DNA from 3 places in the Kitasatospora sp. NPDC002543 genome. Region 2 is predicted to be linked to each of the others. Evidence: riboswitches for the same ligand, from Rfam matches in the RefSeq annotation. Region 2 holds a riboswitch; each other region holds the start of a gene.
What was found. A riboswitch is a leader RNA that binds a small molecule or an ion and turns the genes downstream of it on or off. The one in region 2 is predicted to bind cobalamin.

Region 1 (10,200 bases), on a different contig from region 2:
GGCTGGACCTCGCCCGTGGTGCTCGGCTGCGCGGCGGCCGCGCTGGGAGCGCTGCTGGGCCTGCTGTGGTACGAACCCCGGCGCGCCGATCCGCTGATCGACCTGCGGTTCTTCCGCTCCGCGCCGTTCTCCGGCGCCACCGTGATCGCGGTCGCCGCCTTCGCCGGCCTCGGCGGCTTCCTGTTCCTCGGCTCCCTGTACCTCCAGGAGGTCCGCGGACTCGACCCGCTGCACGCCGGGCTGTTCATGCTGCCGATGGCGGTCATGTCGCTGCTCGCCGCGCCGCTGTCCGGCCGGATGGTGGCCACCCGGGGGCCGCGCACACCGCTGCTGCTGGCGGGGGCCGCGCTGACCGCGAGCGCCCTGCTCCAGGCGGTCGGCTACTCCGAGCACCTGCCGACCGGTCTGCTGGTCCTCGCCTTCCTGCTCTTCGGCACCGGCTTCGGCCTGGTCAACGCGCCCATCACCAACACCGCCGTCTCCGGGATGCCCCGCGCGCAGGCCGGGGTGGCGGCGGCCGTGGCCTCCACCAGCCGGCAGGTCGGCCAGTCCCTGGGTGTCGCGGTGACCGGCGCCCTGATGGCCGGGACCGTCCTCACGGACCCGGTGGCCTTCACCGGGGCGGCGCGGACGGCGTGGTGGATCATCGTCGGCTGCGGGGCCGCCGTACTGATCGCCGGTACGCTCACTTCCGGCCGCTGGGCCCGGGCGACGGCCGAGCGCACGGCACAGCGGCTCGCCGCCGAGGAGGCGGTCGAGGAGACCGAGCGGACGAAGGAGACGGTGGGCACCTGATGGAGCGCCTTGACACCGGCGGGCACCCGGAGGTGAGCGAGGCCGACGCCGGGGCGGCGGCCCGGGTCTGGCAGGGGATGTACGCGCTCGTGCTGGAGCGCCACGACCGCCGCAGGATCGTCGCCGACGCCCTCGGCATGAGCTTCAGCCGCGTCAGGGCGCTGCGCCGGCTCGCCGCCGGCCCGATCACCCTGCGGGAGCTGGCCGAGCGGCTGACCGCCGACCCGCCGTACACCACCGTCATCGTGGACGACCTGGTGCGGCGCGGCCTCGCCGAACGCATCACCAACCCGGCCGACCGGCGCTCCAAGCTGGTCCACCTCACCGAGGAGGGCGAGGCGAAGGCGGCGCTCGCCACCGGGATCCTCACCACCCCGCCGGACGCGCTGCTCGCGCTGCCGCCGGAGGACATCCACGCGCTCGACCGGGTACTGGCGAAGCTCCTGGGCTGAGGCCCCAGCCGAGGTCACGGTGAGAGGGCATGGCGGCCTTCGCCGAGAAGCGCCCGCCGGAGTTCACCGACCGCTGACGCGCCGCGCCGCCCCGCCCCCCCCCCGGGGCGGCGCACCGCGTCACGCTGCCGAGGGTCAGCCGTCCGAGCGCCGGAGCAGGTAGGTGTCCATGATCCAGCCCTTGCGCTCGCGGGACCGCTCGCGCAGCTCGCGGATCCGCGGGGCCGCCTCGGCGAGCGGCCCGGAGACGAGCACCTCGTCGGGGGTGCCGAGGTAGGCGCCGTAGTGGATCTCCAGCCCCCGGGGGTCGATCTCGGTGAAGGCGGCCCGGCCGTCGAGCATCACCACCACGTCGTCCACCCCCGCGGGGAAGCCCTCGGCCAGGCGGCGACCGGTGGTGATCTGCACCGGGCGGCCGACCCTGGTCAGCGTGGTGCGGTGCCGGGCGGCGAGTGCGGAGACGCTGCTGATGCCCGGGAGCACCTCGAACTCGAACGGCACCCCGCCACGGGTGGACACGTCCTCGACCACGGCGATGACGCTGTCGTAGAGCGCGGGGTCGCCCCAGACCAGGAAGGCGCCGCTCTCCTCCGGGCCGAGGTGCTCGGCGAGCAGCCGCTCGACCAGATCGGCGCGGCGCACGCGCCAGTCGTCCACGGCGGCGGTGTACGCGGGGGTGGTGCGGTCCCGTTCCGCGTCGGGCACCTCGACCACCCGGTGCCCGGGCAGGCCGTGCTCGGCCAGCATCCGGCGGCGGAGCCTGATCAGGTCCTGCCGCTCCTCGCTCTTGTCGAGGATGAAGAAGACGTCGGTGCGACCGATCGCCTTGACCGCTTGCAGGGTCAGGTGGTCGGGGTCGCCCGCGCCGATGCCGATGACGAAGATGTGCCGCATGGGGGACATTCTGCCGTCCGCCCCGGCGTACGGCCCCGGCGGTCGTGCGTGGACCGACCGAGGAGGTGGGCGGTGGCCGTGAGCTGCGCGGATGGACGTAAGCTGGCGGGGCAGCTGGTTCGCCCCGCCCGCCGGGCGGGGTGTCGCAAGAGGGAACCCGGTGGGAATCCGGGACTGCCCCGCAGCGGTGAGCGGGGGCGACCGCCGTCCTGTGCGGCGGGCCCGGACACGGGCCCGGGAGGCTACGGCCGGTAGGTGTCCGTCCCGGTCAGGCCGGGAGGGCGCGCCCACGAGTCCGAAGACCTGCCGCTGCCCGCGTGCCGTGGTGGCCCGCGGTCCCACCACGACCCCGAGGGCGGGCCGCTGGTGCGGGTGGGCCGTATGCGCACGGCCGCCCGCTCCTTCGCGTGCCCGGCACGGGGCGCGCGACCCACGAAGGAGGGTTCCGTGCAGCGGAACGCCGACCACGACTCCCGCGGCGCCATGACGGGCGGGCCGTCGCTGTGACCAGTCCGTCCGTCCTCTCCCGCACCCCGGCCGACTCCGCGGTGACCCTCGCCCACATCATGAGCGACCACGACACCAACCTCTACGGTTCGGTGCACGGCGGCGTGATGATGAAGCTGATCGACGACGCGGCGGCCGCCGCCGCGGGCCGGCACGCCGGAGTCCCCGCGGTCACCGTCTCGGTCGAGGAGATGTCCTTCCTCGCCCCCGTCCGGGCCGGGGACCTCCTCACCGTCCGGGCCCGGGTGGAGCACGTCGGGCGGACCTCGATGGACGTGGCCGTCGTGGTGACCTCGGAGCGGTGGAACCTCACCGGGCCCGTCACCAGGGTGGCGACGGCGCAGCTGGTCTTCGTCGCGATCGACGCGGACGGGCGGCCGCACCGCGTCCCGGAGCTGGTCGTGGAGGGCTCCTCCGAGGAGCGGCGCGACGGTGCGGCGCGGGAGCGGCGGACCGGCCGCACCGGGCCGGAGCGCGAGCCGGTCGAGTAGCCGTTCGGGGTGGCCGTCCGGGGCGCTTCGTCTCACGATGCAGAAGGCTTTCGAGATTTCCGCCTCCGCGGCGGCGTTCTGCCCCTAAGCTGGCCACGCAGCTGGTTCGCCCCGCCCGCCAGGCGGGGTGTCGCAAGAGGGAACCCGGTGGGAATCCGGGACTGCCCCGCAGCGGTGAGTGGGAACGACCGCCGTCATACGCACTGGACCCGGGACGGGTCTGGGAAGCGACGGCCAGTAGGTGTCCGCCCCGGTTTCGACCGGGTGGGCGCGCCCGCGAGTCCGAAGACCTGCCACTGCCCGCGCGCGACCGTTCGCGTGCGGCCATCCGGTGACCTCGTGGGCGGGTCGGCGACCATACCAGGCGGAGCCGTGCACGGGCACGGGTGTCCGTCCGGTTCGTCCTCCCTTCGCGTCCTCGTGCCGCCACCGGTGCACTTGAGGATTCAGGCTCGCGAAGGAGAGTCCCTTGACAGCGAAGTCCGCAGCCGCGGCGTCCGTGGCCACCGCGTACGGCTACCCCCGGCAGGGCCGTAACCGTGAACTGAAAAAGGCGATCGAGGGCTACTGGAAGGGCACGGTCACGGCCGAGGCGCTGCTGTCGACCGCGGCCGACCTGCGCCGGACCAACTGGGCCCAGCTCGCCGGGGCGGGGGTCGGGGAGGTCCCGACCGGTGACTTCTCGTTCTACGACCACGTGCTGGACACCAGCGTGGCGGTCGGTGCGATCCCGCCGCGCCACCGGGAGGCGGTCGACGCCGACCCGCTGGACGGGTACTTCGCGATGGCGCGCGGCAACCAGGACGTCGCACCGCTCGAGATGACCAAGTGGTTCGACACCAACTACCACTACCTGGTGCCGGAGTTGGGCCCGGACACGGTGTTCGCCGCGAACCCGGCCAAGGCGGTCGGCGAGTTCGCGGAGGCCGTCGCGCTCGGCCACGCCGCCCGTCCGGTGCTGGTCGGCCCGGTGACCTACCTGCTGCTGGCCAAGCCTGCCCCCGGGGTGGCGGAGGACTTCCAGCCGATCACCCTGCTGGACCGGTTGCTGCCGGTCTACGCCGAGCTGCTCGCGGCGCTCAGGGCCGAGGGGGCCGAGTGGGTGCAGCTGGACGAGCCCGCGCTGGTCCAGGACCGCACCCCGGCCGAGCTGAACACCGCCGCGCGCGCCTACCGTGAGCTCGGCGCCCTCACCGAGCGGCCCAAGCTGCTGGTCGCGAGCTACTTCGACCGGCTCGGCGAGGCACTGTCGGTGCTGGCCAAGGCCCCGGTGGAGGGCTTGGCGCTGGACTTCACCGGCCCGGCCGCCGCCAACCTGGAGGACCTGGCCGCCGTCGGCGGGCTGCCCGGCAAGCGGCTGGTCGCCGGGGTGATCGACGGGCGCAACATCTGGATCAACGACCTGGAGAAGTCGCTGTCCACGCTGGCGACCCTGCTGGGCCTCGCCGACACCGTCGACGTCGCGCCGTCCTGCTCCCTGCTGCACGTCCCGATCGACGCCGCCGCCGAACGGGAGCTGGACCCGCAGATCGCCCGCTGGCTCGCCTTCGCCCGGCAGAAGGCCGGCGAGGCGGCGCTGCTCGCCCGCGGCCTGCGCGAGGGCACCGGCGCGATCACCGCCGAGCTCGCCGCCAACCGCGCCGACCTCGCCTCCCGCGCCAACTCCCCGATCACCCACGACCCGGCGGTGCGCGCCCGGGCGGCCGCCGTCACCGCCGAGGACACCCGACGCGCCCAGGCCTACCCGCAGCGGGCCGAGGCCCAGCGCGCCCGGCTCGGCCTGCCGCTGCTGCCGACCACCACCATCGGCTCCTTCCCGCAGACCACCGAACTGCGCACCGCCCGCGCCGACCTGACGGCCGGACGGATCGACGCCGCGGCCTACCGGGAGCGGATGGAGAGCGAGGTCCGCGAAGTCATCGCGTACCAGGAGAAGGCCGGCCTGGACGTCCTGGTACACGGCGAGCCCGAGCGCAACGACATGGTCCAGTACTTCGCCGAGCAGCTCACCGGCTACCTGGCCACCCGGCACGGCTGGGTGCAGTCGTACGGCACCCGGTACGTGCGCCCGCCGGTGCTGGCCGGCGACATCTCCCGCCCGCATCCGATGACCACCGAGTGGTTCGTCTACGCGCAGCACCTGACCGACCGCCCGGTCAAGGGCATGCTGACCGGTCCGGTCACCATGCTCGCCTGGTCCTTCGTCCGCGACGACCAGCCGCCGGCCGACACCGCCCGGCAGGTGGCCCTCGCCCTGCGCGACGAGGTCACCGACCTGGAGGCGGCCGGCGCGGCCGTGGTCCAGGTGGACGAGCCGGCCCTGCGCGAGACCCTCCCGCTGCGGGCCGCCGCCCGCCCGGCGTACCTGGACTGGGCCACCGAGGCCTTCCGGCTGGCCACCTCCGGGGTGCGGACCGACACCCAGATCCACACCCACATGTGCTACGCCGAGTTCGGTGCGATCATGACCGCGATCGACGACCTCGACGCGGACGTCATCTCCCTGGAGGCGACCCGCTCGCACATGGAGGTGGCCGGCGAGCTGGCCGAGGCGGGCTACCCGCGCGAGGTCGGCCCGGGCGTCTGGGACATCCACTCGCCGCGCGTCCCCAGCACCGAGGAGGCCGTCTCCCTGCTGCGCGCGGGTCTGGCGGCGATCCCGGCGGAGCGGCTGTGGGTCAACCCGGACTGCGGGCTGAAGACCCGCGGCTGGACGGAGACCCGGGCCTCGCTGGAGAGCCTGGTCGGCGCGGCCCGGGTGCTGCGCGCGGAACTGGCCGGCTGACGGAGGCCGGATTCCGGGAGTCGGAGCGGGCGCGGCGAGGCCGCCGCGCCCGCTCCCGTCGGATGGCTCAGCCGGACTCGGGCAGGCCGAGGTTCTGGTAGATCTCCGTCGTGACCGTGGAGAAGTTCATGGTCATGAAATGCAGACCGGGGACCCCTTCGGACAGCAGTCGCCGGCACATCGCGGTGGCGTACTCGATTCCGATCGCCCGGACCGCCCCGGGGTCGTCCCGGTGTTCCAGCATGCGCTCGGAGAATTCCGAGGGAATGGCCGCGGTGGTCAGCGTGGGAATCCGCCGGAGTGACCGGATCGTGGTCACCGGCATGATCTCCGGAATGATCGGAACGGCGCAGCCGGCGGATTCCAGTCGGTCCCGGAAACGGAGGTAGCTGTCGGTCTCGAAGAACATCTGGGTGATCGCGTAGTCGGCGCCCGCCCGGCACTTGGCGATGAAATGGCCGATCTCGGAATCCCAGTCGGGGGAGCGCGGGTGCATTTCCGGGAACGCGGCCACGCCGACGCAGAACTCCCCGGACTCCTTGATCAGCCGCACCAGGTCGGCCGCGTACTCCACCCCGTCCGGGTGGCGGACCCAGGGGCCCAGCGGGTCGCCCGGGGGGTCGCCGCGCAGCGCCAGGATGTTGCGGACGCCCTGGTCGGCGTAGTGGCCGAGGATGTTCCGCAGCTCGGCGACGCTGTGGCCGACGGCGGTCAGGTGGGCGGCCGGGGTCAGGGTGGTCTCCTGCGCGATGCGCCCGGTGACGTTCACCGTCCGCTCCCGGGTCGACCCGCCGGCGCCGTACGTCACCGAGACGAAGGTGGGGGAGAGGGCCTCCAGGCGCCGGATCGCGTTCCACAGGCCGGCTTCCGCTTCGGCGCTCCTGGGCGGCATGAATTCGAACGAGTAGGAACGCCTGCCGGTCGCGAGGAGTTCGCGGATGGAGGCCGCCCGGTCCGTGCGCGTGGTGGGGATTCCGAGTGTCATGGCAGGAGGTTATCCGGATTGGTGCGGACCAATCCCGGAGTGTCCACTCCGTGATACGGAATTCTCCACCGGGGGTGCCTGGCGGGGGGCCTGGGGCGGGACGGCACAATGGGGGCATGAAAAGACCTTCGCAGGCATTGCCGGGACTTCCCGGGTGGGACCGGTGCGCGGTGATGGGAATCGTGAACGTGACACCCGACTCGTTCTCGGACGGCGGGCGCTGGCTGGACCCGGGACGGGCGGTGGACCGGGGCCTGCTGCTGGTGGACCAGGGCGCCGACATCGTGGACGTGGGCGGGGAGTCGACCCGGCCCGGCGCGACCCGGGTCTCCGAGGAGGAGGAACTGCGCCGGGTGCTCCCGGTGGTGCGCGCGCTCGCCGACAAGGGCGTCCTGGTCAGCATCGACACCATGCGCGCCCGGGTCGCCGACGCGGCGGTGGAGGCCGGCGCGCGGATCGTCAACGACGTCAGCGGGGGCCTGGCCGATCCGGACATGGCCCGCGCCGTGGCCGGGACCGGGGTGCCCTTCGTCGTCATGCACTGGCGCGGGCAGTCCGCGGGCATGGACGCGCTGGCCGACTACACCGACGTGGTGGCCGAGGTGATCGGCGAGGTCGCCCGGCAGATGGACGCGGTCGTGTCGGCCGGGGTCGACCCGTCCCAGGTCATCGTCGACCCGGGGCTCGGCTTCGCCAAGAGCCGGCGGGACGACTGGGCGCTGCTGGCCTCGCTGGGCGCGTGGAGCGCGCTCGGGCGCCCGGTGCTGGTGGCGGCCTCGCGCAAGCGGTTCCTGGGCGAGCTGCTGGCCGACCCGGACACCGGCGAGGCCCGCCCGGCCCGGGAACGGGACGCGGCCACCGCGGCGGCCGGCGTGCTGGCCGCCGCCCAGGGGGCGTGGGCGGTACGGGTGCACGAGGTCCGCGACACGGCCGACGCCGTCCGGGTCGAGGCCGCGCTGCGGCACGCGGGCCGGGCCCTGCCCGGGCCGACGGCGCCGGGCGTGCCGCCGGCAGGCGCGTTGACGGAGGACGCGCTGACGGCGGGGGCGCGGGCGTGAACCGGCCCCAGCACGGGCCCCGCGCGCCCCCTCCGGACCGCTCCGCGCGCCCGCTCCGGACCGCCCGGACGCCCGCTCCGGCCCGTCCGGCACGATGGAGGGGCCGACGACACCGAACGACGACACCGAACGACGACGCTGGGACTTCTGGATGGACCACCCGACCGACGACACCCGCCTGCCCGCCCAGCGCGGCGGCACCGAACCCTACGGCCCCTGCGTGCTGCTCAAGCACGGCGAGGTCGCCCTCAAGGGCCGCAACCGGCGCGCGTTCGTGCAGCGCCTGGAGGACAACCTGCGGGCGGCGCTGCGCGGAGTGGGCGGCTCGACCTGGATCCGCACGCCGCACAGCCTCACCGTGCTCGGCGGGCAGGTGCCGGTCGAGACCCTGGTGGCCAGGGCACGCACCGTGATCGGCTTCAGCTCCGTGGAGCCGGCGCTGCGCGTGCCCAGCACGATGGAGTCGATCGAGGCGAACGGGCTGGAGGTGCTGCGCGCCGCGTGCGCCGGCCGGGCCGCCACCGGCTTCGCGGTGCGCGCCAAGCGGCGCGACAAGGCCTTCCCGCTGACCTCCTCCCAGCTGGAGCGGGAGCTCGGGGCGCTGCTCCAGCCGCGGGTGCCGGGCCTGCGGGTGGACTTGACCGCGCCCGACGTCACCCTGTCCGTCGAGATCGACCGCCGCGAGACCTTCCTGTCCGCCGAGCGCCACCCCGGGCTGAGCGGGCTGCCGGTGGGCTCCAGCGGCCGCGCCCTGGTGCTGCTCTCCGGCGGGTACGACTCGCCGGTGGCCGCGCACCGGGCCATGCGGCGCGGCCTGGCCTGCGACTTCGTGCACTTCAGCGGCGCGCCGTACACCAACCCCGCGTCGGTCTACAAGGCCTACGCGCTGGCCCGCGAGCTCAACCGCTACCAGCCGCCCGGCGCCCTGCACGTCATCGCCCTCGGCAAGGCCCAGAAGCAGCTGGCCGTCGCGGGTGCCGGACGGCTGCAGGTGGTCGCCCAGCGCCGCCTCATGGTCCGCACCGCCTCGGCGCTGGCCGAGGCCACCGGCGCGCAGGCGCTGGTGACCGGCGACAGCCTGGGGCAGGTGGCGAGCCAGACCCTGGCCAACATGGTCGCGGTGGACCAGGCGGCCACCCTGCCGGTGCTGCGCCCGCTGGTCGGCTGGGAGAAGCAGGAGATCATCGACCAGGCGAGGGCGCTCGGCACGGCCGGGATCTCCGTCCTGCCGGACGAGGACTGCTGCAGCCTGCTCGCCCCGCCGGAGGTCACCACCGGGGCGCGGATCGGTCGGCTGCGGGCCGTGGAGCGGCGCCTCGACCTGGACGAGCTGGTCGAGGCGCTGCTGGAGAACGTGCAGGTGATGCGGCCCGGCGAGGAGGAGGACCAGGCACCGTCCACCGCCACCTGCGCCGTCCCCTCCTGAGCGGCACGGCCCGACGGCCCGGACCCAGGGCCGTCGGGGGAGGAGAGCGGACGGGCCCGGCCGCCGGCGGGGGAGCGGCCGGCGGTCGACCCGGACCGGCGGACCAGCGTGGTGTTGTGACCGGTGGAGGGGGAGTGGTCGTGAACGAGGGCGCAGTGCGGGTGGGACGGGCCGTACGGACCGAGGACGGCGCCTGCCGCCACCTGCTGGTGTGGCGGGCCGGGCCCGGCTGGCGGATGGTGAGCAGCGCGGTGCTCGGCGGCGGGCTCGGGGAACGCGGATGGGTGCTCAACGCCCAGGTGCGGCCGGGCTACGCGCGGATGGATCCGGCCGAGCACCTGGCCGAACTGGCCGCCGCGCAGGGGCTCTCGGGCCCAGGCGTCGGGCTGATGACGGCGGCCGAGGTGGACGACTGCACCCGGGCCGAGGACGGCGGGGTCAGCGCGGTGGTCACCACCGGGATCGGCGTCGCGCTGTGGGCGGCGGACCCGGCCGCGGCGCCGGTGGAGTACCGGCCCGGCACGATCAACATCCTGGCCGTGGTGCCGGCCGCGGTCGCGGACGGGGGCCTGGTCAACCTGCTGGCCACCGCGGCCGAGGCCAAGGTCCAGGCCCTGCTGGACGCCGGCTACGACTGCTCGGGCACCCCGTCCGACGCCGTCTGCGTGGCCGTCCGGTCGGCTTCCGACGAGGGGCCCGCCGACCCCTTCGGTGGCCCGCGCTCGTTCTGGGGCGCCCGGCTGGCCCGGGCGGTGTACCGGGCGGTGCGGGCCGGCGCCGAGCTGGACCGCGAGCGGCGCGCCCAGG
Region 2 (10,200 bases):
AGGGTGCCGGGAAGCCCTCCGGCACGGGAACCCGGCCCCGCCCGGGAGCCGGAGCGGGTCCTCGTCGCCGGGGTACTCCGTTACGGGGGACACCCGCCCCGCCCGGCCTGCCACCGGCAGGCCGTTGGGCCGTTCCGGGGAGACGGGTCACCGTCGCACCGGTACCGATCGTCGGCGGGAGCGGGGCATCACGGTCGCGCGGATTCCGAGACGTCACGTCGAGCAGTCTTCCCCTTGTACCGGCCTTCTGTCACATCCGGTTGTCCGTACGACCGGGCGACCGGGGGCGGCACCTCCGCAAGATCGGGCAACAGCGGCAAACCGCCTGGCCAAAAATGTGTGACCTGCCCATGCCACCCGATGCGCCCCGGTTGCCGGGAATGCTCGGCCGGTCACTGTGCGTGCAGGTGGGGGGTGAGGGGCCGGTCCAATTTTCGCCCCTGACAACGGGGCGGGTTTTCGCGGGGGCGTTCCGGCCCACGGACGCCGGGCGGGACTGTCCAGCCCGATTCCGGACGGATGGCGAACCGGATGGCGGGATCACGCCGCACGAGAAGTCGGACCGGCCGACTTCTCGTGCATCTCCGGCGAAATGGAGAAACGTTCATTTACGGGCGGGGGGAGGCCCGCCCGGAAAAGACCGGCGAAGCCCGGCCGAAATCGGCGCGCGAGGAGGGGGGCGAGGCGTCCGGAACGAGACCCGCGGGAAACGGGCGCCCCGCACGGGGCACCCGGGGCGCGGAGCGGGGGCCGGACGTCCGGGGCGGGGCGCGGGACAGCCGGGGCGGGGCGCGGGACGCCCGGGGCGGGGCGCGGGACGCCCGGGGCGGGGCGCGGGACGCCCGGGGCGGGGCGCGGGACGGCCGGGTGCTCAGAGCAGGGGCGTGAGCCAGCGGCGGAGGAGCTCGGTGTAGTGGTCGGGCGACGAGTTCCAGAGGGCGGCGTGGTCGGCACCGGGGAAGGGCCGGAGGCTCACCACGTCGCGGCGGGCGGCGGCCAGCTTCTCGGCGGTGCCGAAGGGCGCGATCGGGTCGTCGGGGCTGTGCAGGAGGAGGGTCGGCACCCGCAGGTCCGTGCCGTCGGCGATCCGGCCGAAGTCGGCGAGGTCGACACCGGTGCGGCCCTCGGCGGCGAGGGCGCCCAGTTCGGCGGCCGTGCCCCGGAAGCCGGCCCGGGCGGCGTCCCGGCGGGCCGAGGTCGGGAGGTCGAGCACCGGCGAGTCGAGGACCAGGCCGCCGACGGCGTGCGCCCACGCGGAACGGGCCACGGTCTGGAGGACCGTCGTCGCGCCGACGGACCAGCCGTAGAGGATCACCTTGCCCGCCCCGCTGTCGAGCGCCAGCCGCACGGCCGACTCGACGTCGCGCCACTCGGTCTCGCCGAAGTGGCTGAGCCCGTCCGGGGAGGCGGGGGCGCCCCGGTCGCCGCGGTAGGTGACGGCGAGGGCCGGCAGGCCGAGCCGGCCGAGGACGGGGAGCACCGGGAGGGCCTGCTGGCGGTCGGCCCCCGGACCGTGCACCAGGACCACCCAGGTGCCGCGATTGCCGTCGAGCCGCCAGGCGGGCAGGGCGCCGAGCTCACCGTCCGCGGTGGTGTCGGCGAAGGCGAGGCCGAGCGCCTCCATCGGGTCGCCGAGCAGGACCCTGGGGGTGAAGCGCACCTCGGTGCCGGCGGCGAGGGTGCCCCGGTCGGCGCGGACCAGCCGGCGGGTGACGCCGCGCTCGTCGCCGTGCAGGACCTCCTCCACGACCGCGTGCCCGCCGTCCGCCCACTCGACCGCCCAGCGGCCGGGACGCAGGCTCGCCGGGCTGCGGGTGAAGGTGACCCGGCCGGGGGCGAGGCCGCGGACCACGACCGGCCCAGACTCCTGGACGGCGGTCACCGGACGGACCATCCGCTCGGAGGCCCGACGGCCGATCACCAGCACGGCGGCCCCGACCGCGGCGGCCGCCACGACGGCGGCGGTTCCCCAACGCATTTCGCTCCCCGCTCTGTTGCTCACGGACCGGACGGTGTTCGTGCACAAGTTCACCGGTGCGCCGCCGCCCGGGCCACCGGGCTGGGCCGTCCGGGTCACCCGGGCGGCGGCCGGGCGGTGCTGAGGAGGCGCCAGGAGCGGCCGGCGCACGCCCGGCGTGCGGCCTTCCGGGCGGCCCGCCGCGTGACCCGCCGTGCGGCCCGCCGTGCGGCCCGCCGTGTGACCAACCCCTCCGTGACCTCGGTTGACTCCCGGTTCGGGCCCGTGATGGGATCCTGGGGCCAAACGGAGGCATGGAGAGGAAGCCGGTGGAAGTCCGGCGCGGTCCCGCCACTGTCACCGGGGAGCACGCTCGGAACATCGCCACGGCGGGCCGTCCACGGCCGCTGGAAGGCTCCGTGGGTGCGTTCGACCCGGAAGCCAGGAGACTCTCGCCGCCGTCACGTCGATCCAGGGCGCGGACCCTGAGTGAGGACACGCACGCGATGCAGGCTGCCCCGCCACGCCGGACTCCGAGCTGCCTTCCGCCGTGCCGCCCTCCCCGCCGCCACGCGCCGTGCGGCCGATGACCGCGCGCACCCCCTCCCCCGCTCCGCGTCCGCTGACCCGCGCCGCCGCGTTCGCGCTCGGCGCCGTCGCGGGCTACGCCGCCGACGCCCGCTTCGGCGACCCCCGTCGGGGCCACCCGGTGGCCCTCTTCGGCAGCGCGGCGACCCGGCTGGAGCGGCGGCTGTGGCGCGACGGACGCGGCGCCGGGGCCGGGTACACGGCGCTGTGCGTGGGCGCGGTCGCGGCGGGCGCGCTCGCCCTGGACCGCACGGTGGGCCGGCGCCCGCTGGGCCGGGCGGCGCTGGCGGCGGCCGCGGCCTGGACGGTGCTCGGCGGCACCTCGCTGACCCGGGAGGCGCGCACCATCGGCCGCTCGCTGGCCGACGGCGACCTCACGGCCGCCCGGGAGCGGCTGCCGCACCTGTGCGGACGGGACCCGAGCGCGCTGGACGGGCAGCAGATCGCCCGGGCCGTCGTCGAGTCGGTGGCCGAGAACACCGCCGACGCCGTGGTGAACGCGCTGGCCTGGGGCGCCCTGGCCGGCACCCCCGGCCTGCTGGCCTTCCGCGCCGTGAACACCCTGGACGCCATGGTGGGCCACCGCTCGCCCCGCTACGCCCGGTTCGGCTGGGCCTCGGCCCGGCTGGACGACGTGGCGGGCTGGCCGGGCGCCCGGCTGACGGCGCTGCTGACGGTGGCCGCCGCACCCGAGCCCCGAACGGCCTGGCGGGTCTGGCGGCGCGACGGCTCCGCCCACCCGAGCCCGAACGCGGGCCAGGCCGAGGCCGCGTTCGCCGGTGCGGTGGGCGTGCGGCTGGGCGGAACGCTGCGCTACGGCGAGCGGGTGGAGCACCGGCCCGTACTGGGCGAGGAGCTGCGGCCGGTGACGGTGGACGACATCGAGCGGGCCTGCGCGCTCTCCCGGCGGGTGGGCGCACTCGCGCTGGGTACGACGGTCGCGGGGCACGTCCTGCTGAGGATGCCGCTGAGGAAGAGGGGACGGGCATGACGAACGCGCTGCTGGTCGCGGGGACGACCTCGGACGCGGGCAAGACCGTGGTGACGGCCGGGATCTGCCGTTGGCTCGCCCGCCAGGGCGTGCGGGTCGCGCCGTTCAAGGCACAGAACATGTCGCTCAACTCCTTCGTCACCGCCGACGGCGCCGAGATCGGCCGCGCCCAGGCGATGCAGGCGCAGGCCGCCCGGGTGGAGCCGGAGGCGGCGATGAACCCGGTGCTGCTCAAGCCCGGCGCGGACGGCCGCAGCCAGGTGGTGCTGCTCGGCAGGCCGGTGGCCGAGGTGGGCGCGCTGGACTACCGCGAGCGCAAGCCCCTCCTGCTGGAGCGCGCCCTGGAGTGCCTCGCCGACCTGCGCGGCCGCTACGACGTGGTGGTCTGCGAGGGCGCGGGCTCGCCCGCCGAGATCAACCTGCGCGACCGCGACATCGCCAACATGGGCCTGGCCACGGCCGCCGGCCTGCCGGTGGTGGTGGTCGGGGACATCGACCGCGGCGGGGTCTTCGCGGCGATGTACGGGACGCTGGCACTGCTGTCGGCGGAGGACCAGCGGCACGTGGCGGGCTGGTTCGTCAACAAGTTCCGCGGCGACGCGCGGCTGCTGGCGCCCGGGCTGGAGATGCTGCACGAGCTGACCGGCCGTCCGGTGCTGGGCACGCTGCCGATGCTGCCCGGGCTCTGGCTGGACGCCGAGGACTCGCTGGACCTCTCCACGGTGGTGGACCGGGCGGACGGGCCCGGGCCGCTCGGCGCGGACGTGCTGCGGGTGGCGGTGGTGCGCTTCCCGCGGCTGTCCAACTTCACCGACGTGGACGCGCTCGCGCAGGAGCCGGGCGTGCTGGTCCGCTGGGCGACCAGGCCGGAGGAACTGGCCGACGCCGACCTGGTGGTGCTGCCCGGCACCCGCGCCACCGTCGCCGACCTCGCCTGGCTGCGCGAGCGCGGCCTGGAGCCGGCCCTGCGGGCGCGGGCGGCGGCCGGACTGCCGATCCTCGGGGTCTGCGGCGGCTACCAGATGCTGGCGCACTCGATCGTGGACGAGGTCGAGTCGAAGGCGGGCGCCGTCGAGGGCCTCGCACTGCTGCCGACGCGCGTGCGGTTCGGCGCCGAGAAGGTGCTGGCGCGGCCGGTCGGCGAGGCGTACGGGCAGCGGGTCGAGGGCTACGAGATCCACCACGGGGTGGTGGCGGTCGAGGGCGGGGAGGCCTTCCTGGACGGCTGCCGGGTCGGCGCGGTCTGGGGCACCACCTGGCACGGCGCGCTGGAGAACGACGGCTTCCGCCGTGAACTCCTGCGCGAGGTCGCCGAGTCGTCCGGCCGGGCGTTCGTCCCGGCGCCGGACACCTCCTTCGCCGCGGCGCGCGAGGCCCGGCTGGACCGGCTGGGCGACCTGATCGAGGAGCACGCGGACACCGACGCGCTGTGGAAGCTGATCGAGGGCGGGGTGCCGGCGGCCGGATCGCTGCCGTTCCTCCCGCCCGGGGCCCCTGGGAGTGACGCATGAGCCTGAGCCGGATACGACAGGAGTGGGGTACGGCATGAGTGACGTCCGCTATCCGTTCACCGCGATCGTCGGCATGGCCGACCTGCGGCTCGGGCTGCTGCTGAACGCGGTCTCCCCGGCCGTGGGCGGCGTGCTGGTGCGCGGCGAGAAGGGCACCGCGAAGTCGACCATGGTGCGCGCGCTGGCCGGCCTGCTGCCGTCCATCGCCACCGTGGACGACTGCCGCTTCGCCTGCGACCCGGCCACGCCCGACCCGCAGTGCCCGGACGGGCCGCACGTCTCCCCGTCCGCCTCCGAACGGCCCTCCCAGCTGGTCGAGTTGCCGGTCGGCGTGGCCGAGGACCGGATCGTCGGCTCGCTCGACCTGGAGCGGGCGCTGGCCGAGGGCGTCAAGGCGTACGAGCCCGGGCTGCTCGCCCGGGCGCACCGCGGCGTGCTCTACATCGACGAGGTGAACCTGCTCCAGGACCACGTGGTGGACCTGCTGCTGGACGCCGCCGCGATGGGGCGCTCGTACGTCGAGCGCGAGGGCGTGTCGGTGCGGCACGCCGCCCGGTTCCTGCTGGTCGGCACCATGAACCCGGAGGAGGGCGAGCTGCGGCCGCAGCTGCTCGACCGGTTCGGCCTGACCGTCGAGATCGCCGCCACCCGGGACCCGGCCGAGCGCGCCGAGGTCGTCCGCCGCCGGCTCGCGTACGACGTGGACCCGGCCTCGTTCGCCGCCCGGTTCGCCGCCGAGGAGCGGGCGCTCGCCGAACGGATCACCACCGCACGGGAGTTGCTGCCCAAGGTCGAGCTGACCGATGTGGCGCTGCGTCAGATCACCGCCGTGTGCGCCGCGTTCGAGGTGGACGGGCTGCGCGCGGACATCGTGATGGCCCGCACCGCCGTCGCGCTGGCCGCCTGGGACGGGCGCACCGAGGTGCTGGAGGAGGACGTCCGCAAGGCCGCCCGGCTGGCACTGCCGCACCGGCGCCGCCGCAACCCCTTCGACGCCCCGGGGCTGGACGAGGAGCAGCTGGACCGGACGCTGGAGGAGCACGCGCAGCCGGAGGACCCGGAGCCCGAGGGCGACGGGCCCGGCCCGGACGGCGACGGCGGACCGGAGGACGGCGGGCCGGACGGGGGCGGCCCCGACGGCGGCGGCGCGCCCGAGCCCTCCGACGGCGGCCCCGAGGCCTCCGCTCCCGAGACGTCCCCGTCCGAGGGCACCGTCCCCGAGGGCACCTCCCCCGAGGGCGGCGAGGAGCCCGCGCAGCCGCCCGCACCGGCCCGACACCCCTCCCCCTCGCGGGAGTCGGCGCCGGTCGCGGCCGGGGACCCGTACCGGACCCGGCTGTTCACGGTGAAGGGCACCGGGCACGGCGCCCAGGGCCGCCGCTCCCCCGCCGAGACCACCGGCGGGCACACCATCCGCGCCCGCCGCCCGCAGGGCGCGCTCGGCCGGCTGCACCTCACCGCGACCCTCCAGGCCGCCGCGCCGCACCAGGCGGCGCGCGGGCGCAGCGGGCGGGCACTGGTGGTGCACAAGGACGACTTCCGCGAACAGGTGCGCCAGGGACGGGAGTCCAACCTGGTGCTGTTCGTGGTCGACGCCTCCGGTTCGATGGCCGCCCGGCAGCGGATGACCGCCGTCAAGGGCGCGGTGCTCTCGCTGCTGATGGACGCCTACCAGCGCCGCGACAAGATCGGCATGATCACCTTCCGGGGCGCGGGCTCCGAGCTGGCACTGCCGCCCACCTCCTCGGTCGAGGTCGGCGCGGCGCGGCTGGAGTCGCTGCCCACCGGCGGGCGCACCCCGCTGGCCGCCGGCCTGCTGCGCGCCCACGAGGTGCTGCGGGTGGAGCGGCTGCGCGACCCGAACCGGCGCCCGCTGCTGGTCGTGGTGACCGACGGCCGGGCCACCGGCGGGCGGGACGCGCTCGCGCAGTCGCACCGCGCGGCCGGGCTGTTCGCGGCGCAGGGCACCGCGAGCGTGGTGCTGGACTGCGAGTCCGGCCCGGTCCGCCTGGGCCTCGCCCGCACCCTCGCCGGGCGGCTCGGCGGCACCGCCGTCAGCCTGGACGAGCTGCGCGCCGAGGGCGTGGCCTCGCTCGTCCGCGAGAACCGTTCCGCGCACCGCGCGACCACCACGATGCGAAAGGCGGCCTGAGCCGACATGCCCAAGGGTGTCCCCGAGAGCGTCCCCGACGACGGCCTGACGACCCGTCAGCGCCGCACGCAGCCGATCACCGCCGTGCACACCGGGCCCGGCAAGGGCAAGTCCACGGCCGCCTTCGGCATGGCGCTGCGGGCCTGGAACCAGGGCTGGTCGGTCGGGGTGTTCCAGTTCGTGAAGTCCGCCAAGTGGAAGGTCGGCGAGGAGAACGCCCTGCGCGTACTCGGCGCCTCCGGCGAGGGCGGCACCGTCGACTGGCACAAGATGGGCTCCGGCTGGTCCTGGATCCAGCGCTCCGCCGAGCAGGAGATGTCCAGCGAGGAGGCGGCCAAGGAGGGCTGGGAGCAGGTCAAGCGGGACCTCGCGGCCGAGACCTACCGCTTCTACGTGCTGGACGAGTTCACCTACCCGATGCACTGGGGGTGGATCGACCCGGACGAGGTGGTGGCCGTGCTCAAGGACCGCCCGGGCAGTCAGCACGTCGTCATCACCGGCCGGTACGCACCCGAGGTGCTGACCGGATTCGCCGACCTGGTCACCGAGATGACCAAGGTCAAGCACCCCATGGACGCCGGCCGCAAGGGCCAGCGCGGCATCGAGTGGTAGATCGAGTGGTAGACCGTTGAGCACCGTCCCCCCGGGCAGTACGCCCCCGCGCACCGTCCCCCGCCTGGTCGTCGCCGCGCCCTCCTCGGGCGCCGGCAAGACCACCGTCGCCACCGGCCTGATCGCGGCGCTCGCCGCGCGCGGGCTGGCGGTGTCCCCGCACAAGGTCGGCCCCGACTACATCGACCCGGGCTACCACGCGCTCGCCGCCGGCCGCCCGGGCCGCAACCTGGACGCCTTCCTGTGCGGGCCGGAGCGGATCGCGCCGCTGTTCCTGCACGGCGCGGCGGGGGCGGACGTCGCGGTGGTCGAGGGCGTCATGGGCCTGTTCGACGGGGCCTCCGGGCGCGGCGAACTGGCCTCCACCGCACACGTGGCCAAGCTGCTGCGGGCACCGGTGGTACTGGTGGTGGACGGCTCCTCGCAGTCCCGCTCGGTGGCCGCGCTGGTGCACGGCTTCGCCTCCTGGGACCCGGAGGTGCGACTCGCCGGGGTGATCCTCAACCGGGTCGCCTCCGACCGGCACGAGCAACTCCTGCGCGAGGCCCTGGAGGAGGGCTCCGGCGTGCCGGTGCTGGGCGCGCTGCGCCGCTCGGCGGCCGTCGCCACGCCGTCCCGCCACCTCGGGCTGATCCCGGCGGTGGAGCGCTCGGCGGAGGCCCTCAAGGCGGTCGCCGACATGGGCGAACTGGTCGCCTCCTCGGTCGACCTCGACGCCCTGCTCGAACTCGCCCGGACCGCGCCCGCACTGGACGCCGAACCGTGGAACCCGGCGGACGAGGTCGCACCGGTGGCCGGCCGGCCGAGGATCGCGGTCGCGGGTGGCGCGGCCTTCTCCTTCTCGTACGCCGAGAACGCCGAACTGCTGGGCGCGGCGGGCGCGGAGGTCGTCCCCTTCGACCCGCTGCACGCCGACACGCTGCCCGAGGGGACGGCCGGTCTGGTGATCGGCGGCGGGTTCCCCGAGCTCTACGTGCGCGAGCTGAGCGGCAACGCCGCACTGCGCGCCGCCATCGCCTCGTTCGCCGCCGTCGGCGGGCCGATCGCCGCCGAGTGCGCCGGACTGCTCTACCTGGGGCGGGAGTTGGACGGTCTGCCGATGTGCGGCGTGCTGGCCACCGACGCCCGGATGACCGAACGGCTCACCCTGGGCTACCGGGAGGCGGTCGCGCTGCACGACTCCCCGCTCGCCCCGGCCGGCACCAGGCTGCGCGGCCACGAGTTCCACCGCACGGTCTGCGAGCCCGGCGCGGGCGAACTCCCCGCCTGGGGCTGGCGCCTGCCCACCGGCCCCCGCACCGAGGGCTTCGCCGCCGGCAACGTGCACGCGTCCTACCTGCACCTGCACTGGGCGGGCGCGCCGGCACTGGCCTCCTCCTTCACCGGCGCGGCGGCCGCCTTCGCGGCGGGCTCCACCGCCACGCCGGGCGGCGGGCGGGGATAACGCCGCGACACCCCGAGGCGGGCGGGTCTAGGGTGCCCGCATGCATGTGATCGTCCTCAACGGCGGCTCCAGCTCGGGCAAGTCGAGCATCGCCCGATGCCTGCAGGAACTGCTGCCGGAGCCCTGGCTGCACCTCGGCACGGACACCATGGTCGAGGCGCTGCCGCCGTCGCTGCGTTCCGGCGGCGAGGGGATCGGCGGGCTCGAGGGCGGGGACGGGACGGTCGAGGTCGGCCCGGTCTTCGCCGCGCTGGACGCCGCCTGGACGCTCGGGGTGGCGGCGATGGCCCGGGCCGGAGCCCGGGTCGTGGTGGACGAGGTGTTCCTCGGCGGCGCCGCCTCGCAGTCCCGGTGGCGGGCGGCGCTGGAGGGCCTGGACGTGCTCTGGGTCGGGGTGCGCTGCGATCCGGCGGCGGCGGAGGAGCGGGAGGCCGCGCGCGGCGACCGGGTGGCCGGGATGGCCGCCGCGCAGGCGGAGGCGGTGCACCGGGGGGTCGCGTACGACCTGGTGGTGGACTCCACGCGGGCGTCCGCGGCGGACTGCGCCCGGACGGTGGCCGCGCGGGTGGCCGCGGTCGACTCGTCCCGCCCGCGGGCGGGCGCCCCGGAGTAGCGCCGCCCGCGGACTACTCCCGGTCGAGCAGCGCGGAGAGGTAGCGCGCCACCTCGTCGCGCAGTTCCTCCGGCGCCGGGATGTGCCAGTGTCCGCTGCCCGCCGTCGCGTTGAACAGGACCCCGTCGCACCAGCGGATCAGGCGGCGGGCGTCGGCCGCCGGGTCGGCCGAGCCGGACCGCCCGAGCAGTTCGGCGGCGATGTCCGCGAAGCGCCCGCCCAGACGGTCGTAGACGACGCGCAGTTCGGGCCGCCGGGTGGCCTCCAGGGCGAGTTCCAGGCGGGCCAGGGTGAGCCGGCGGCCGCTGGTGAGCGCCTGGTACAGCACGTCG
Region 3 (10,200 bases), on a different contig from region 2:
GTTCTGCCTGGCCGACGGACGTCCGGCGGACGCGGTGGAGCGGTTCACCCTGGCCCTGGCGGAGAACCGCGGGGACGAGCACGGCGAGATCGTCCAGAGCTACCACCTCGCGCAGGCGCTGATCGCCGACGGCCGCGCGGAGCAGGCGCTGACCCTGTTGGCCGGGGCCACCGCCCTGGCCGAGGACACCGGGGACAACGACATGCTGATGAAGCTGCCGCTGGTCCGGGCCCGGGCACACCGGGCGCTCGGACAGCTGGACCTCGCCGTCGCCCAGGCCGAGGACTGCGCCCGGCGGGCCGAGGAGCGCAGCCAGTACGCGAAGGAGGCGCAGGCGCACACCCTGCTCGTCGCCCTCGCCGAGGAGTCGGCGAACGAGGAGCTGGCGGAGCGCAGCCGCGAACGGCTGCGGCAGCTGGCCGAGTAGGGCCCGGCGCCGGGGCTGCGGCGCGCCCGGGGACGAGCGGCAGGGCGGGCCCTACGGTCCGGTGCGGAAGGACACCCGGGTGCGGTGCTCGCCGGTGCGGACGGTGAGTCCGTGCGCGGGCAGGCCGGCCTGGTCGCCGCCGTCGGCGAGCCAGCAGGCCACGGCGGAGCCGAGCAGCAGCGGGTCGACGGCGAGGTCGGAGTCTCCCCAGCCCGGTTCGGCGCGGGCCTCCAGGAGCAGACCGGTGCGCAGCCGGAGCAGGTGGCGGGCCGGGCCGAGGGCGGCCACCGCGACGGTCAGGCCGGGGAGTTCGGCGGCGCGGTCGGCGAGCCAGCGGGCGGCGGGGAGTTCGGCGTGGGCCTCGGTGCGGGCCAGGACCTCGGCGGTGTAGCGCAGGGCGTCGCCCGGGTGGTCGTCGGTGAGGGCGTGGAAGCCGCGCGGGGTGTGGTCCTTCGGGTCGAAGGGGTAGCGCCGCAGGCTGACTTCGGTGCCCTCGCTCCTGCCCTCGACGTCGTACGCGGTGGGCCGCTCGGTGGCCGGGGGGTGCGGAACGGGCCTGGGGTAGGGCGGCAGGGCCGGCTCGTCCCCGGGTTCGTCCAGTCCGTCGAGGAAGGAGTAGAGCAGCGGGCGCAGCAGCCGGGCGGACTCGCCGCGGTGCGCGAGTGACCGGTCGGTGATGGAGCTGAGGTCGGCGGGCTCCTCGGCCAGGGCCCGTTCGACCTGGGCGGCGAGGTCGCCGTCCGGGTCGAGGGCGGGCGCGGCCTGGCCGAAGGCGTAGCTGGGGGAGCGCGGGTCGAGTTCGGCGGCGCCGGTGGCGACGAGCAGGGTGCGCCGGTTCAGGGCGGCGCCGTAGAAGGTGACGGAGCCGTGGTCGCCGATCACGCAGTCGGCGGCGACGAGTGCGGCCTGCCAGCCCTGGTGGGGCGGGATCAGGCGCAGGCCCATCCGGCAGGCGGCGTCGAGCAGCGCCTCGGGGTCGTGGCGGCTCCACACGTTGGGGTGCAGGACGACGGCCACCGTGTACTCGTCGGCGGGGAGTTGGCGGACCAGCCGCTGGGGCAGGTCGGGGCGGCGGCCGAAGGAGGAGTGCGCGCTCCAGGTGGAGCTGAGGACGACGAGCCGTCGGCTGCCGGTGGCGCCGAGCGCGGCCCGGTAGCCGTCGCGGGAGCGTCGGCTGCCGAGCATCCGGTCGAAGCACGGGTCGCCGACGACCCGGGCGACGTCCAGGGCCTCGGGGCAGGAGATCCGCAGGCGGTCCAGCTGTTCGGGGTGGGAGAGGCCGAGGACGTCCACGAACACCCTTCCGCGGTGGGTGAGTTCGTTGCGGGACAGGCCGGCGGCGCTGACCGTGTCGCCGGTGGACTCGGTGACCAGTCGGTTGTAGCCGGCGCCGTGCGGGAGGACGACGAGGCGGGCGTCCAGGCGGTGCATGGAGGAGTGGACGGCGCAGGAGACGGCCAGGTCGAAGCGGAGGCGGACGGCCTCCTCCCAGTCCAGCACGGTGAAGCCGGGCAGGCCGTGCAGGTACTCGTCCAGGGCGCGGTCGGCGAAGGCGGAACCGGGGTTGACGGTGAAGTACCGCTCGACGCCCTCCGGGTTCAGCAGGCTGAGGACGTCCAGGACCCGGGTCGCCGAGGTGAGGGTGCGGGCGACCGCCAGCACGCGGGCCTTGACCGGTTCGGTGTTCCAGCGGTCGGCGGGCCAGGCGTGGGGGTGGGACGGCACATCATGATCGTACTGGCCGGGGCGGCGTCCGGCGCGTCCTTCCGGGGAAGGACGCGCTCCGGGGAGGGCCGAGCCGGGGTCAGCCCGTGGCCGCGCCGGGCTCGTGGTGCTCGGCGGCGGCGCACTCGTCGAGGATGGGGCGCATGGACTCGTCCACGAGCCGGTAGCGCACCACTCGTCCGTCCCGGTCGCCGGTGACCACGCCGGCCGTGCGGAGCAGCCGCAGGGCCTGGGAGACGGCGGGGTCGCGCATGCCGGTGGCCACCGCGAGGTCGGTGACGGCGAGGGGGCCGGCCCGGTGGAGGGCGAGCAGCAGGGCGAGCCGTCCGGGGTCGGCGAGCAGCGAGAAGCGCTCCGCCCAGGACCGGACGTGTGCCGGGTCGCCGATCGCGGCGATGGCTTCGCAGACCCGGTGCCCGTCGATGGTGCGGTGGCCCGCGCGGTCGGCCGGTACGAGATGCATGCGGACATTCTCGCAGGCGGCGGCCTGTGATCCTGGACACCTGCGCAGGTGCGCAACCTTGCACGGGTCGGGGCGTGGCCCTACGGTGTTCCCCGCCGTGGTGCTCGGGAAGACCGGTGACGGACCCTCAGGGGTCCCAGCCCGGAGCGGCCCTCGCCACTGTGATCGGGTCGTTCCTCCGCATGCGGAGGAGCGTCGTCCGTCCCCACGAAGCCACTGGGCGCCCCACGCCCGGGAAGGCGGGTACGGGTGTCCCGTAAGCCAGGAGACCGGCCACGGCATCTCACGAGGTTTTCCACGAGGTGCTGGAGCGTGATCCGCAGATGACCCTGCCCGAAACCGTTGCCGACGGGCCGAACACGGCCCCTTCCGCACTGCCCGCCTTCAAGTGGCGGCGCGAGGACACCGTCCGTACGGCGGGGCTGATGGCGGTGATCGTGGCCATGCACGTGGTGGCCTTCGGCACGCTGATCTTCCTGGTCGCGCCCGAGAGGTACGCGGTCGGTACCCAGGTCTTCGGGGTGGGCCTGGGCATCACCGCGTACACCCTCGGCATGCGGCACGCCTTCGACGCCGACCACATCGCGGTGATCGACAACACCACCCGCAAGCTGATGGCGGACGGCAAGCGGCCGGTCTCGGTGGGCTTCTGGTTCGCCCTCGGGCACTCCTCGATGGTGGTGCTGATGGCCGCCCTGGTGGCGGGCGGCGCGCAGCTGGCGAACACCCTGATGGACGACGAGTCGCCCACCCACAAGTGGCTCGGCGTGGTCGGTACGACGGCTTCCGGTGCCTTCCTCTACCTGATCGGCGCGCTGAACCTGGCGGCGCTGCTCGGCATCCTCAAGGTGTTCCGCTCGATGCGGGCCGGGAAGTTCGACGAGAAGGAGCTGGAGGCGCACCTCGACTCGCGCGGCTTCATGGCCCGGGTGCTGAACCGGGCGACCCGCTCGATCACCCGGCCGGGGCAGATGTTCCCGGTGGGCATGGTGCTGGGCCTGGGCTTCGACACCGCGACCGAGGTCACCCTGATGGTGATGGCCGGCTCGGGTGCGGCCTCCGGGCTGCCCTGGTACGCGATCGTCTGTCTGCCGCTGCTGTTCGCGGCCGGGATGAGCCTGTTCGACACCCTGGACGGGACGTTCATGAACTTCGCGTACCAGTGGGCCTTCGCCAACCCGGTGCGGAAGGTGTACTACAACCTGACCATCACGGGTCTGTCGATCGCGGTGGCCTTCATCATCGGCACCATCGAGCTGGTCGGGGTGCTGCACGAGAAGCTCGACCTGACCGACCCGGTCACCGGGTTCATCGCGGACATCTCGCTGGACAACGTCGGCTACGCCATCGCCGGGCTGTTCGTGGTCGTCTGGGTGATCGCCATCGGCTACTGGAAGCTCGCCCGGGTCGAGAAGCGCTGGACGCCCGGGAACCCGTGACCCGGGCGGCCGCCGGCGGGCCCGACCGGCCCGGTGCCGCCGCCGCGCCGCAGGCACGCCGAGACGGCGCCTCCCCGGACGGGGGGAGGCGCCGTCGGCGTTCTCCGGGGTCAGTGCCGGTCGCCGTAGCGGCGGCGGAACTGCTCGACCCGGCCGGCGGTGTCCAGCACCCGGGACTGGCCGGTGTAGAAGGGGTGGCTCGCCGAGGAGATCTCGACGTCGATCACCGGGTAGGTGTTGCCGTCCTCCCACTCGACGGTGCGGTCGCCGGTGGCGGTCGACCGGGTGAGGAAGGCGAGGCCGCCGACCTTGTCGCGGAAGACGACCGGGCGGTACCTGGGGTGGATTCCGGACTTCATGAGGGGCTCCTCTCGGGTCGGGCTTCGGTGGTCGGACCGGTCGGGCCGGTCGGGGGTCAGCGCTCCTCGCGGAAGTCGACGTGCCGGCCCGCGGCCGGGTCGTACTTGCGCAGGACCATCCGGTCCGGGTCGTTGCGGCGGTTCTTGCGGGTCACGTACGTGTAGCCGGTGCCGGCGGTGGAGCGGAGCTTGATCACCGGGCGCAGTTCGCTGCGGGCCATCGGGTGTCCTCCTGGGCGCTGGGGTGTCGGTTCCCGGGTCTCGGGCCGGGTGCTGGGAACCGTACACCGAAATGGATGTCATTTTCATCTGGTGTAACGTGAGCCCGGTCCCGCCCATTCCCGGACGCCAGGGAGCACCCATGTCCGCCCACTGCCAACTCACCGGGCGCCGTCCCGGCTTCGGCAACGCGATCTCGCACTCGCACCGCCGTACGCCCCGCCGCTTCGACCCCAACATCCAGCGCAGGCGCTACTGGCTGCCCGGCGAGGGCCGGTACGTCCGGCTGACGCTGAGCGCCAAGGGCATCCGCACCGTGGACGCGATCGGCATCGAGGCCGCCGTCGCCCGCATCCGCGCCCGGGGGGAGAGGGTCTGATGGCCAAGCGGAGCAAGATCGCCAAGAACGAGCGGCGGCGCGCGACCGTCGCCCGCCACGCGGAGCGCCGCGCCGAGCTCAAGCGCGTCATCGCCCACCCCGGCACCGGCCCCGCCGAGCGCGCCGCCGCCCAGGCCGAACTCGCCCGCCAGCCGCGCGACGCCAGCGCCACCCGCGTCCGCAACCGGGACGCCCTGGACGGCCGGCCGCGCGGCTACCTGAGGGCCTTCGGCCTCTCCCGGGTCAACCTGCGCGTCCACGCCCACGCCGGACACCTGCCGGGCGTCCGCAAGGCGAGCTGGTGAGCGCCGTGGACGGCACCAGGCTGCCGGTGGTCGTCGTCGCCGGCCTGCACGCGGAGCCGCGCCGCGCCGCCGTCGAGGAGCTGGCGGCGGCCGCGGTGGACGCCGTGGTCCTGCACCACGACCTGCGGGACGCCGCCCTCGGCACCGTCCGCCGCGAACTGCGCGACGCGACCGGGGCCTTCGCCGCCGCCGAGGTGCCGCTGGTGAACGACTGCCCGTGCTGCGCCCTGCGCGAGGACCTGCTGCCGCGGTTGCTGGAGATCGCCGACGGCGGCCGGCACGGACTGGCGATCGTCGAACTGTGGGGCGGCAGCGACCCGCACCCGGCGGTCGAGGTGATCGACGGGGGAGAGGTGGACGGGCGGCCGCTCGCCGACGCCGTCGAACTGGCGGGCGTGGTCACCGCCGTCGACCCGGACCGGTTGATCGGCGAACTCTCCGTCCCCGACGACCTGGCGGAGCACGGCGAGCAGACCGCGGCGCGCGACGACCGGACCCGCGCCGAGGCGCTCGCCCACCAGATCGAGTACGCCGGCACGCTCGCCGTGCCGCGCGCCGCCGCGCACGCTCCGGGGCTCGCCCTCCTGCGCCAGCTGCACGCCACCGCCCGGACCGTCCGGCTCGGCACCGGAGCGCTCACCCGGGCCGCGCTCGGCGGCTTCGACGTGGCCGCCGCCCGCGACCGGGTCAACCCCGCGCTCGCCCTGCTGCCGCAGGAGCGGGACGAGGCGGGCGTCACCACCCTGCTGTGGGAGCGCCGCCGCCCGCTCCACCCCGAGCGGCTGCACCGGGCGCTGGAACTGCTCGTCCCGGCGGCCCAGCGCAGCCGCGGCCGGTTCTGGCTCGCCAACCGGCCGGACCTCCTGCTGGCCTGGGACGCCGCCGGGGCCAACCTCGCGGTCGAGGAGTGCGGGCCCTGGCTGACCTCCCTGCCCGACGCGGCCTGGGAGCTCTACCCGCCCGCCCGCCGGGCCGCCGCCGCCCTCGACTGGCACCCGCTGCACGGCGACCGGGTGCAGCAGCTCAGCTTCACCGCCGAGGGACTGGACGTCGACGGCCTCACCGAACTGCTCGACTCCTGCCTGCTCACCGACGCCGAACTCGCCGCCGGCGAACCCGGCTGGAAGGCCCTGCCGGACGCCTTCCACGACCTGCTCGACCCCGTCCACCGAGAAGCCGGCCCACCCCGCGCGGGCGACCCGCCCCGCCGCGGTCCCGGCCCGACCACCACCACCCGATGAGGAGCCCACGATGGCCGTACCCAAGCGCAGGACCTCCCGCAGCAACACCCGGCACCGCCGCGCCCAGTGGCGGGCCACGCCCCCCAAGCTGGTCCCGATCACGCTGAACGGCCGGGAGATGCTCGTCCCGCAGAGCCTCGTCCCGGCCTACCGGCGGGGCCTGCTCGACCCGGACGAGCGGTGAGGGAGCCGCCGAGGGGCCCCGGCCCCTCGGCGGCCGCCTCGGCGGGGAGCGGGCGGCACGGCGTGGGACGCGGGGCGACGGCGCGGTCGCACGGGGGGCGCGCAGGAGGCACCGGGGGTTCTGTCGGGGGTGCTCGGCGGGCGCTTCGGGCCGGGGGTTCGTAGGCTCGACGCATGGCGGATGCGTACGCGGGGCGGCGGGAGCGGGTGAGGGAGCACTGCAGCGCGGCCGGGGCCGATGCGGCGCTGATCACCGGCGCGGCGAACGTGCGGTACCTGACGGGCTGCGCGCCCTGCGGGGCGAGCCTGCTGCTGACCAGGGAGCGGGCGCTGCTCGCGCTGCCGGACGACCTGCCGCCGGACGACTCCGGGGAGCACCTGATCGCCCCGGACATCGCCCGGCTGCCGGTGGCGTCCGGTTCGGACACCGCGCTGGCCGCCGCGACGGTCGCGGCCGCGTCCGGGGTGTCGGACCTGGCGGTGGAGGAGCACGACCTGACCGTCAGCCGGCACCGGGCGGTGGGGGCCCTGGCCGAGGGCGCCCGGCTGGTGGACCTCGGCCGGACGGTCGAGCGGCTGCGGGTGGTCAAGGACGAGCACGAGATCGCCGACCTGCGGATCGCCGCCGAGATCGCCGACCAGGCGCTCGGCGAGCTGCTGGAGTCGATCCTGGTCGGCCGCACCGAGCGGCACCTGGCGATGGAGCTGGAGCGCCGGATGATCGACCACGGCGCCGACCGGGCCGCCTTCCCGGTGTCGGTCGGCACCGGCAGCCACTCCGGCCAGGCCGCCCACCAGCCGACCGACCGCCGGGTGGAGGAGGGCGACTTCCTGACCGTGGTGATGGGCGCCCAGTACCGCGGCTACGGCGTCTCCACCGCCCGCACCTTCGTGATCGGCGCCGCCCCGGCGCCCTGGCAGGTGGAGCTGCACCGGCTGGTCTTCCGGGCCCAGCGGGCCGGCCGGGAGGCGCTCGGACCGGGGGTGGAGCAGTGCGTGCCCGACCGGGCCGCCCGGCAGGTCCTGGAGGCGGCCGGCCACACCGAGGCCTCCCCGCACCCGGTGGGCCACGGCATCGGGCTGGAGATCCGGGAGGCGCCGCGCCTTGGTCCGGCGGACATGGGTAAACTGGACAGCCGCGTGCCGGTCACCGTCGGCCCAGGGGTCCACCTCCCGGGCAAGGGCGGGGTCCGGATCGAGGACACGCTCGTCGTGCGCCCCCTTGAGGAGGGCGGGCCCGAGCTGCTCACCATCACCACCAAGGAGCTCCTCGCCCTGTGACCGCGGCCCCCGGCCGTGGGCGGCAGGACGCACCCCTTGGTTCCTTGACAGCTATATCCAGGAGTAAGTGCGCCCGTGGCTTCCACGAACGATCTCAAGAACGGCATGGTCCTCAAGCTCGATGGCGGCAAGCTCTGGTCCGTCGTCGAGTTCCAGCACGTCAAGCCCGGCAAGGGCCCGGCCTTCGTGCGTACCAAGCTCAAGGAGGTCCTGACGGGCAAGGTCGTCGACAAGACCTTCAACGCCGGCACCAAGGTCGAGACCGCCAACGTCGACAAGCGCGGCATGCAGTTCTCGTACAAGGACGGCGAGAACTTCGTGTTCATGGACATGGACACCTACGACCAGCTGACGGTCGAGCCGGCCGTCGTCGGCGACGCCGCCAAGTACCTGCTGGAGGGCTTCGAGGCCCTGGTCGCCACCAACGAGGGCGCCGTCCTCTACATCGAGCTCCCGGCCGCCGTCGAGCTGACCATCGCCCACACCGAGCCGGGCGTCCAGGGCGACCGCTCGACCGGTGGCTCCAAGCCGGCCACCCTGGAGACCGGCGCCGAGATCGCCGTCCCGCTCTTCGTCGTCACCGGCGAGAAGGTCAAGGTCGACACCCGCGACGGCAGCTACCTCGGCCGGGTGAAGTAAGTCCGTGTCGGCCGCACGCAGCAAGGCCCGTACCCGGGCCTTCCAGATCCTCTTCGAGGCCGACCACCGCGGGGTCGACCCGCAGCAGGTCCTCGCCGACTGGGTGGCCCGCGCCCGTGAGGCCAAGCCCGACGAGGGCACCCCGCAGGTCGGTGAGTACACCATGGAGCTCATCGAGGGTTACGTCCAGCACGCCCGTCGCATCGACGACCTGATCGAGCAGTACGCCGTGGGCTGGACCCTCGACCGGATGCCGATCGTGGACCGCAACGTCCTGCGGCTCGGTGCGTACGAGCTGATCTGGGAGGACGGCGTCCCGGACGCCGTCGTCCTGGACGAGTCCGTCGAGATCGCCAAGGAGTTCTCCACGGACGACTCCCCGGCCTTCGTCAACGGCATGCTCGCCCGCTTCCTGGAGCTGAAGCCGGGCATCCGCCGGTAACGGCGACCTCGTGAACGGCCGTCGGAACCCGAACAGGGTTCCGGCGGCCGTTCCGCGTTTCCCTCGGTCGGCGTAGGGTGGGGGCCTACTTGTCAGTAACTTGACGTCCGGAAGCACGCTGAAGGGCAGGCCCCCCACATGACCACGGCGATCCGCAGCGAGTTCGACCAGGGCATCGCCCTGACCAGGCACCCCGAGGAGGCCGGCCGCTACGAGGCCGAGCTCGGCGCCGGCTGGCAGATCGGCGGCGGGGTGAACGGCGGACTGCTGCTCGCGGTGGCCGGACACGCGCTGTCGCTGGAGCACGGCACCCACCCGGACCCGGTGTCCATCAGCGGTTACTACCTGTCCGCCTCCACACCCGGCCCGGCCACCGTCCGCACCGAGGTGCTGCGCACCGGCCGCGGACTGTCCACCGGCACCGCCTCGCTCAGCCAGGACGGCGTCGAACGGCTGCGCGTGGTGGCCAGCCACGGCGACCTCGCCACCGCCGAGGGCGAGGTGCGCACCAGCGCCCGCCCGCCGCAGCTGCCGCCGCCGGACCAGTGCATCGGCGTCGAGCACGCCCCCAAGGAGCTGATCGACCAGGCCGCCCTGCTGGAGCGGTTCGACCTGCGGCTGGACCCGGCCACCGTCGGCTGGGCGCTCGGGCAGCCCTCCGGCCAGGGGCGGATCCAGGGCTGGTTCCGGCTCGCCGACGGCCGCGAGCCCGACCCGCTGCTGCTCCTGCTGGTCGCCGACGCGCTGCCGCCGGTCACCTTCGACCTCGGCCTGCCGGGCTGGGCCCCCACCATCGAGCTGACCGTCCACCTGCGCGCCAGGCCCGTGCCCGGCTGGCTCCGGGTCACCCACGCGACCCGCAACCTGGCCGGCGGTTACTTCGAGGAGGACGCGGAGGTCTGGGACGAGTCGGGCCGCCTGGTCGCGCAGTCCCGCCAGCTCGCCCGGGCGCCCCGGTAGGCCGGAGTGCCGCAGCCCCGGACGGTCCGGAGCACCGCTCCCGGGGGCCCGGATTACCGGTGGTTACATTCCTGTGACACGCCGTACGTGTGCGACGCGCGCGGATGGGGAGGAAGAGGGTCAGCGGCGAGCCCGCCG

Region 1: another riboswitch for cobalamin. It lies ahead of metE (5-methyltetrahydropteroyltriglutamate--homocysteine S-methyltransferase); the one in region 2 lies ahead of ACWD4P_RS29700 (cobalamin biosynthesis protein).
Region 3: another riboswitch for cobalamin. It lies ahead of ACWD4P_RS20070 (Nickel transporter NicT); the one in region 2 lies ahead of ACWD4P_RS29700 (cobalamin biosynthesis protein).

Annotation. Positions count from the first base shown of each region.
Region 1 is NZ_JBSFWR010000115.1:889-11,088, forward strand. Features, by position in the region: gene ACWD4P_RS32655 (MFS transporter) at 1-795, shown strand, start outside; gene ACWD4P_RS32660 (MarR family winged helix-turn-helix transcriptional regulator) at 795-1,247, shown strand; gene cobF (precorrin-6A synthase (deacetylating)) at 1,383-2,141, opposite strand; cobalamin riboswitch at 2,281-2,449, shown strand; gene ACWD4P_RS32670 (acyl-CoA thioesterase) at 2,645-3,139, shown strand; cobalamin riboswitch at 3,242-3,435, shown strand; gene metE (5-methyltetrahydropteroyltriglutamate--homocysteine S-methyltransferase) at 3,609-5,924, shown strand; gene metF (methylenetetrahydrofolate reductase [NAD(P)H]) at 5,992-6,909, opposite strand; gene folP (dihydropteroate synthase) at 7,026-7,967, shown strand; gene thiI (tRNA uracil 4-sulfurtransferase ThiI) at 8,119-9,393, shown strand; gene ACWD4P_RS32695 (adenosylcobinamide amidohydrolase) at 9,534-10,200, shown strand, end outside.
Region 2 is NZ_JBSFWR010000092.1:22,272-32,471, reverse strand. Features, by position in the region: gene ACWD4P_RS29710 (hypothetical protein) at 1-25, opposite strand, end outside; gene ACWD4P_RS29705 (alpha/beta hydrolase family protein) at 872-1,978, opposite strand; cobalamin riboswitch at 2,277-2,409, shown strand; gene ACWD4P_RS29700 (cobalamin biosynthesis protein) at 2,544-3,536, shown strand; gene ACWD4P_RS29695 (cobyric acid synthase) at 3,533-5,047, shown strand; gene ACWD4P_RS29690 (putative cobaltochelatase) at 5,082-7,199, shown strand; gene cobO (cob(I)yrinic acid a,c-diamide adenosyltransferase) at 7,206-7,811, shown strand; gene ACWD4P_RS29680 (cobyrinate a,c-diamide synthase) at 7,828-9,255, shown strand; gene cpt (chloramphenicol phosphotransferase CPT) at 9,302-9,868, shown strand; gene ACWD4P_RS29670 (TetR/AcrR family transcriptional regulator) at 9,882-10,200, opposite strand, start outside.
Region 3 is NZ_JBSFWR010000044.1:39,291-49,490, reverse strand. Features, by position in the region: gene ACWD4P_RS20085 (AAA family ATPase) at 1-427, shown strand, start outside; gene ACWD4P_RS20080 (hypothetical protein) at 479-2,152, opposite strand; gene ACWD4P_RS20075 (ArsR/SmtB family transcription factor) at 2,232-2,615, opposite strand; cobalamin riboswitch at 2,697-2,907, shown strand; gene ACWD4P_RS20070 (Nickel transporter NicT) at 2,939-4,054, shown strand; gene ACWD4P_RS20065 (type B 50S ribosomal protein L31) at 4,165-4,413, opposite strand; gene rpmG (50S ribosomal protein L33) at 4,470-4,634, opposite strand; gene rpmB (50S ribosomal protein L28) at 4,775-5,011, shown strand; gene rpsN (30S ribosomal protein S14) at 5,011-5,316, shown strand; gene ACWD4P_RS20045 (CobW family GTP-binding protein) at 5,322-6,557, shown strand; gene rpmF (50S ribosomal protein L32) at 6,568-6,741, shown strand; gene ACWD4P_RS20035 (M24 family metallopeptidase) at 6,915-8,021, shown strand; gene efp (elongation factor P) at 8,097-8,660, shown strand; gene nusB (transcription antitermination factor NusB) at 8,665-9,102, shown strand; gene ACWD4P_RS20020 (thioesterase family protein) at 9,241-10,062, shown strand.